DNA from 2 places in the Rhodococcus sp. WB9 genome. Region 2 is predicted to be linked to the other one. Evidence: riboswitches for the same ligand, from Rfam matches in the RefSeq annotation. Region 2 holds a riboswitch; the other holds the start of a gene.

Region 1 (3,399 bases), 3.5 Mb from region 2:
GTCGCCGATGCGGGTCATGCCTGCCTGCAGTGCGCTCGTGCCCGAGCCGGGGGTGAGGTGCGCGAGGATCGTGTTCGGGTCGAAGCCGGGCGGGAAGGGCGTCCCCGCCAGCTGGTCGCGTTCGGCGCCGGTGAGATCTCCGAATGCCTTGATCACGTCGGCGATCTGCGCCTGCAGGTCGCTCTGTTTGCGTTGCAGGTCGTCGCTCACGGCTTTGGCCTGCTCGGTCGCGGACCGCGCGGCATCAGCGGACTTCTTCGACGCCTCGGCCGCCTCGGTGGCTTCCGACGTGGCCGATTGGAATTGGGCGACCTGATTGCGGGTGTCGTTGGAGATGGCGTCCAGAGCGGACATCTGGTCGAGGAGTTGCTGCGGCGAATCGCTCACCATCACGGCGAAGAGGCGATTGGTCCGTGCGCCCTGGTAGTTGGCGGTGGCGAGCTTGTTCACCACGGGCTGGAAGACGGCGACGCGCGCGTTGGCGGCGTCGAGCACACCCTGGTCGGCCGCAAGCTTGGCGTCGGCGTCGCGTTGCACCGACTGTTTGGCCTCGAGATCGATCTGCGCGTTGTGGAGTGCTTCCGACGTCTGCTCGGACTGCCGGGACAGGTCACCGAGCTTCGTCAGCGCTTCGGTCGGGTTGGTGGTGACCGGGTCTGCACCCGCCTGGATCGCGGGCAGCGACACGAGCGCCACCGACAGCACGCCGGCTGTCAGCACGCTGCCCAGGGAGCGCTTCATCTTGTGTGAGGCCACGGAAATGCAGTTCTCCGATCGTCGATCTCCACCAGCCGGGTCGGGTGTCCGGTGCGCGGCTCAGGGATTTCCGCGGCCGAGGCGACCGTGGAGTGCCGAAGCGGTGGTGACCCGCGTTGCCGCCCGGTTGGCGCGACAAGACTTCGCAAGGTCTCGGATAGGTTACGGAATGGCATACGTTTGTGTCCACCCATGTCACGAACGGGTGGCGGGGACCACCCGGCGAGTGGACGACTCGCTGTCTGCCTGGGGCACAACGACATCGAGGGTGGGTTCGAATCGTGATTCGAACCCACCCTCGGTGGTCGTGCGAGATCCTACGAAGCTACCCCGTGCATCCCCGCCCTCGACTCGGTGGATGCCTCGCCTCGTGTGTGGATCAGTAGCGGCGTGCGCCGTCGAAAGGCATGGACGCGATGGGCGCCAACTTGACGGGCTGACCCTCGGTGGAGGCGTGGATCACGTTGCCGTTGCCGGCGTAGATGCCCGAGTGCGATCCGCCGTAGAAGGAGACCACGTCGCCGGGGCGGAGATCGGACTGCGACACGGGAGTGCCTGCCGCTGCCTGCGCGTAGCTGGTGCGCGGCAGGTTCAGTCCGGCCTGCTTGAACGCCCACTGCACCAGGCCGGAGCAGTCGAACGAGTTGGGGCCGGCGGCGCCGTAGACGTACGGCGAGCCGAGCTTGGTCTGAGCGGCCTGAACGGCCTTGTCACCTGCGGTGCTGGCCGGCGCCGGGGGCGCGGGGAGGTTCGGGACACCGGGGATCTGCGGGATGACGACACCCGGGATCTCGAAGGTTCCGACTCCGGGGATGGTGACGGGATCTGCGGCCGCGGGGGCCGCGGTAGCGGTGAGCGCTCCGACTGCGAGCGCGCCGGCGACGACTGCCCGTCGCACATTCCGCTTGGAAACTTGTGACGCCACGAAAGGGGTACTCCGTTTCTTCCATTCATCCGCCGACCGAGTTAGCTGACGGGTTCGGGCTGGGAAGATCAGCCCTACCCACCGGTGCGTGAGGACGTCCCGGCGGGATTCACCCCAGTAGAAACTTGGGTTCCCGGTACGACCGCTCTCGCGAGTGGCCGATTAGGCGGTGACTAGCGATGCTGCCCCGGTGTTGGGGCTGCGAGACTCCGCTAGGTCTCAGGAAGGTTACGAAATGGAATACCCGGATGTCGACCGGAACACGCGGAAAGTGTCCGTTTGGGCCGATTCCGGCTTTGCGGGCGCGCGATACCCACATTCGGTAACGACTGGATAACAAGCGGTTTGTTTCCGATCTCTTTCCGTCAGCGGGAGTGGGCATTTCGCGGACCCTCACGACTCCCCGATTTCTCCCCACACCGTGTTCCTGCTGTTCAACGGGGTGCCGCGGACCGAACCCGCGGCACGCGCCGGACCCGCCGCAACCGACCGCCGCACCATGCGAATCCCTCGTTCGCGGCCCCGCGGCCGCCCCTCGCACCGCCCGCGACCGCCGCCCGAGACGGGCAGTGTGATCCTCGTCTCTCCGGGCTCTCCGGGCGGTTCTGTCGGTGCCCGTCCATACGCTCCGATCCGTGAGTGTTCCCGGTGTACCCGAACAGCTGAGATTCGACGACCTCGACACCCCACTGCGGGACACCACGTTCGTGGTGGTCGATCTCGAGACCACCGGTGCACGGCCGGGTGAGGACGCCATCACCGAGATCGGCGCCGTGAAGATCCGCGGAGGCGAGGTGATCGCCGAAATGGCCACTCTCGTCGACCCGGGACGGTCCATCCCGCCGCACATCGTGGAGATCACCGGCATCACCACCGCCATGGTGATCGACGCCCCGCGAATCGAGCGAGTTCTGCCGGCGTTCCTGGAGTTCGCACGCGGGGCCGTGCTCGTCGCGCACAACGCCCCGTTCGACACGGGATTCCTCAAAGCCGCGGCGTCCGCCACCGACACCCCCTGGCCCAAGTTCACCGTGCTCTGCACCGTCAAACTGGCCAGGCGCGTCCTCAGCCGCGACGAAGCGCCGTCCGTCAAGCTGTCGTCGCTGGCCCGGCTGTTCGACGTCGGGACCACTCCGACCCACCGGGCACTCGACGACGCCCGTGCCACCGTCGACGTCCTGCACGCCCTGATCGCGAGGGTCGGCAATCAGGGGGTGCACAGTCTCACCGAGCTCGTCGACTACCTGCCCGACGTCTCCTCACACCAGCGGGCGAAACGCTCACTCGCAAGCCATCTCCCCCACGCTCCCGGCGTCTACCTGTTCCGCGGACCGTCCGACGAGGTCCTCTACGTCGGCACGGCGACCGATCTGCGCCGGCGGGTGCGCAACTACTTCACCGGCTCCGAGACGCGTGGACGGATGAAGGAGATGGTGGCCCTGACCACCCGGATCGACCATGTCGAGTGCGCGCATGCGCTCGAGGCCGGCGTTCGCGAGCTCCGGCTGCTCGCCGCGCACACGCCGCCGTACAACCGGAGGTCCAAGTACCCGAAACGCGGCTGGTGGATCACGCTCACCGCGGAGGCATTCCCCCGGCTGTCGGTGGTGCGTACCCCGACCGCCGACTCGCTCGGTCCGTTCCGGTCCCGCTCGACCGCAGTCGACGTCGCCGACGTCCTCGCCGAGTACTGCATTCTCCGGACGTGCACGAGCCGC
Region 2 (3,399 bases):
CGGCGCTGCGCCCGACCCGCCACGGGATGGTGGCCACGACGGCGGGAACGATGCGCAGCGACGTCTTGTCACCCCAGACGATCCCGACGGACCGCAGGCCGTCCAGCGTGGCGTCGACGGTCTTCTTCGTCGCCCGCGAGCCCACCGCGTCCTGCAGCGTGGCCCGCGGCACGGCGATCTCGTCGGCCCGTTCCAGCGCCAGGAGTTCGAGGATGCCGAAGTCCAGCGACGTCAGGTTGTCGGCCGCGCGGGCCACCGATGCCCGCTGTTCGGCGCGACCGGCGAGGACGACGATCGTGGCGGGCGGAGGAACCGCCAGGTCGGGGCGCTTGCGGAGCAGATCCGTCAGTTCGGCGTCGCTGCGCGCGGCCAGCCAGTCCGCGAGGGTCGCGGCGCCGCGGGACGAGGCTGCGGTGCCGTTGGTGCTCGCGATGGTGTCGTCGGTGTCGGTCATCGACTATCAGATTAGAGACCTGGGCTGTACGTCGCCGAATGCTCCTGTCAAAATGGCACCGTGGCTAACAATTCGAAGAAGCAGTACGTGGATCCAGGGTGGCCCGAAACCGCCGATGGAGATCACGCCGTGACCGAACTGTCGTCGACCCGTGCGGGCGGATTGTCCCCGTTCGGCGAGGACACCGAGTTCCCGCTGCCGGCGGAGTCGTTGCCGTACGCGCACCCGCACACGGTGATCAACCGCTGACCATGCGACAGAAGAGGGGCCCTGCACCGGATCGGTGCAGGGCCCCTCTTCTGTGAATCGCGGGGGATTACTGCGGGAGCAGTCCCTTGTTCGCGTCGATGAGCTGCAGGATCTGCGGATCGATCGCGATGCCCTGAGCCTTGACGGCCTCGATCGCGCTGTCGACGACACCGGCGTACTGCGAGGTGCCGTTGGTGCTGGGGACGCCGCCCGTGAGGTCGGGGAGTGCCGGCGCCGCGGGGGCCTCGGGCACGGTTGCGGGGGCGGTGCGCTGGGTGGGTGCGCTGCTCAGGCCGAGGCTCGAGGAGCAGGACGGCCATGCGCCCCAGCCCTGGGAGTCGAGGACCTTCTCGGCGACGACGATCTGCTCTTCACGCGAGGCCTGGTTGGCGGTGGCTGCGTACTGGGTTCCACCGTGTGCGTTCCAGGTGCTCGGGGAGAACTGGAGTCCGCCCTGGAAGCCGTTTCCGGTGTTGATTCCCCAGTTTCCGCCGGACTCGCACTGCGCGAGGCGGTCCCAGTCGGAGTCGGGTGCCGCGTTCGCGGTGCCCGAGAAGGCTGCTCCGGCGACGCCCATGATGGCGCCGGTGACGGCGACCTTGGCGACGGTGCGGCCGGTGGTGGTGGGCTTGCGATGGCGTCCGCTCATAGTGGTCGAGATCCTCTCCACACGCGCCTGCGAGGTCAGCTGTCGGGTTCGGGCTGAGAGGTCGCCCGGCCTCGCCTCTCCTGGCTGGAGAGGGTCTGGCTTCACCCCAAGATCCGAGTGTGCGAGGCACATTCGGACCGGTGTCCGTCTGAGAACTTGCGTTCCCTGGAGGACTTTGGGTCCCCCGTCCTCGTCCCTGGAATGCTTCGTCGGGACTCCGGTACCCGCGGGACGAGGCTTGGCGCGGCGGGCCGGATGTGGCCGATGTTTCCTCGGCCGGTGACGACGGTAACGGGCCGAGGCCGCAGTGTCACCATTTGATAACGCGGAGTGTCTTCGCCTGTTGCGGGGCCTCATTGGGCGCCCGGGAACTCTTCCCAGCTAGTGGCGACAAGACGCGTGTATCGCCGAGCCGTTGCCCTTCCGTTACCGGGCCGTTATGTGAGGAAGCTCACATCACTGGGGCGCGTCGACGATGTCCTTGCCGAGAGGCATGAGCGAGATGGGAATCATCTTGAGATTCGCGACCGCGAGCGGGATACCGATGATCGTGATCGCCATGGCGATTGCCGTGACGACGTGCCCGATCGCGAGCCACAGACCAGCGATGACGAACCAGATGACGTTGCCGATCAGCGAGGCCACACCGGCCGTCGGCTTGTCGACCACCGTCTTGCCGAACGGCCACAGTGCGTAGACGCCGACCCGGAACGACGCGATGCCGAACGGGATCGTGATGATCAGGATGCAGCAGAGGATTCCGGCGACGAAGTACCCCAGCGCCAGCCACAGACCGCCGAAGATCAGCCAGATGATGTTGAGCAGAATTCTCATGATCGTCCCATCGGTCGGTGGTCGGATGTGTCAGCGCGAGCGTCGGCCCTGCCTCAGTGCCGCGACGATTCCGAGAAGGAAGCCGATCGGGCACGCCAGGGCGATGAGATAGAGAACGAGACCCGGTTCGGAATCGGAGAGCACCGGGGTCAGGAAGATCGCCACGATCGCGACGAAGCCGATCGCGAAGAGGGCGAGTGCGACGCGCAGGAGTCCGTCGCCCCTCCGGGGTGTCTGAGGAGTGCTCGAAGGAGTCGGTTCGTGGGCCACACCAGCAACGATAGTGCCTGGAAACCCGGATGCCGGAGGGGGTCTGTGCAAGGTAGACTGTGGGCACTGCGCGTCCCGCACCAGAGGTGGGGCGCGCTGTTTTGCATACCAAGTGCAACCAACTGCACTCCAAGTGATGAGCGGGTGAACGCGGTGCCGACCGGCAAGGTGAAGTGGTACGACGTCGAAAAGGGCTTCGGCTTTCTGTCGCAGGAAGAAGGGGAGGACGTCTATGTGCGTTCGTCCGCGCTTCCCGAGGGCGTCGAGGGCCTCAAGGCCGGCCAGCGTGTCGAGTTCGGCATGGCCGCCGGTCGACGCGGCCCCCAGGCTCTGAGCCTGAAGGTGCTCGACCCGGCGCCGTCGCTGCGTCAGAATGCCGCGCGTAAGGAGCCGTCCGCCAAGAAGCACACGCCGGACGAACTCCACGGCATGGTCGAGGACATGATCACGCTGCTCGAGGCGAAGGTCCAGCCCGACCTGCGCAAGGGCAAGTACCCGGACCGCAAGACCGCCCAGCGCATCTCCGAGGTGGTCCGCGCCGTCGCGCGCGAGCTCGACAGCTGATTCGAAGAACGACGAGAAGGCCCCTGCGCTTCGGCGCGGGGGCCTTCGTCGTGAGCAGGTCGTTCTAGGCGGTCTTGATCGACCAGGCGGCCCGGGCCTGCGTGAGCCCCTGCTCGTCGATGACGGCGGACGGGAGCTGGATCTCGACGCCGGCCAGCTGCAGGTCCTCCGAGGAGGGCACGGTCACGGCGCGGGTCTCGCCGGCGCGGTGGGCCTGTTCCTGGACGACGACCTGTCCCGACGCGTCCTGGTAGACGACGAGCATGCGCCACGGTGCATCGACGATCTCCTGCGGCAGCGACAGCTGCAGCGACGAACCGGGTGGCACGTCGAGTTCGGCGAGGTCGCCGGTTGTGCAGTCCTCGAGATACAGGTTGCA

Evidence for each region. Region 2 has a riboswitch for cyclic di-AMP ahead of FND50_RS07565 (transglycosylase family protein). Riboswitches for the same ligand answer to the same signal wherever they lie in the genome.
Region 1: it holds a riboswitch for cyclic di-AMP, as region 2 does, so the genes downstream of both, FND50_RS23600 (NlpC/P60 family protein) here and FND50_RS07565 (transglycosylase family protein) in region 2, are expected to answer to the same signal.

The regions. Positions count from the first base shown of each region.
Region 1 covers NZ_CP041769.1:5,085,569-5,088,967, forward strand. Annotated here, with positions in the region: gene FND50_RS23595 (C40 family peptidase) at 1-756, opposite strand, end outside; gene FND50_RS23600 (NlpC/P60 family protein) at 1,136-1,681, opposite strand; cyclic di-AMP (ydaO/yuaA leader) riboswitch at 1,696-1,860, opposite strand; gene FND50_RS23605 (DEDD exonuclease domain-containing protein) at 2,317-3,399, shown strand, end outside.
Region 2 covers NZ_CP041769.1:1,577,289-1,580,687, forward strand. Annotated here, with positions in the region: gene FND50_RS07555 (helicase-associated domain-containing protein) at 1-454, opposite strand, end outside; gene FND50_RS07560 (hypothetical protein) at 515-703, shown strand; gene FND50_RS07565 (transglycosylase family protein) at 771-1,352, opposite strand; cyclic di-AMP (ydaO/yuaA leader) riboswitch at 1,361-1,574, opposite strand; gene FND50_RS07570 (YccF domain-containing protein) at 1,809-2,186, opposite strand; gene FND50_RS07575 (hypothetical protein) at 2,217-2,456, opposite strand; gene FND50_RS07580 (cold-shock protein) at 2,610-3,020, shown strand; gene FND50_RS07585 (DUF2771 domain-containing protein) at 3,085-3,399, opposite strand, start outside.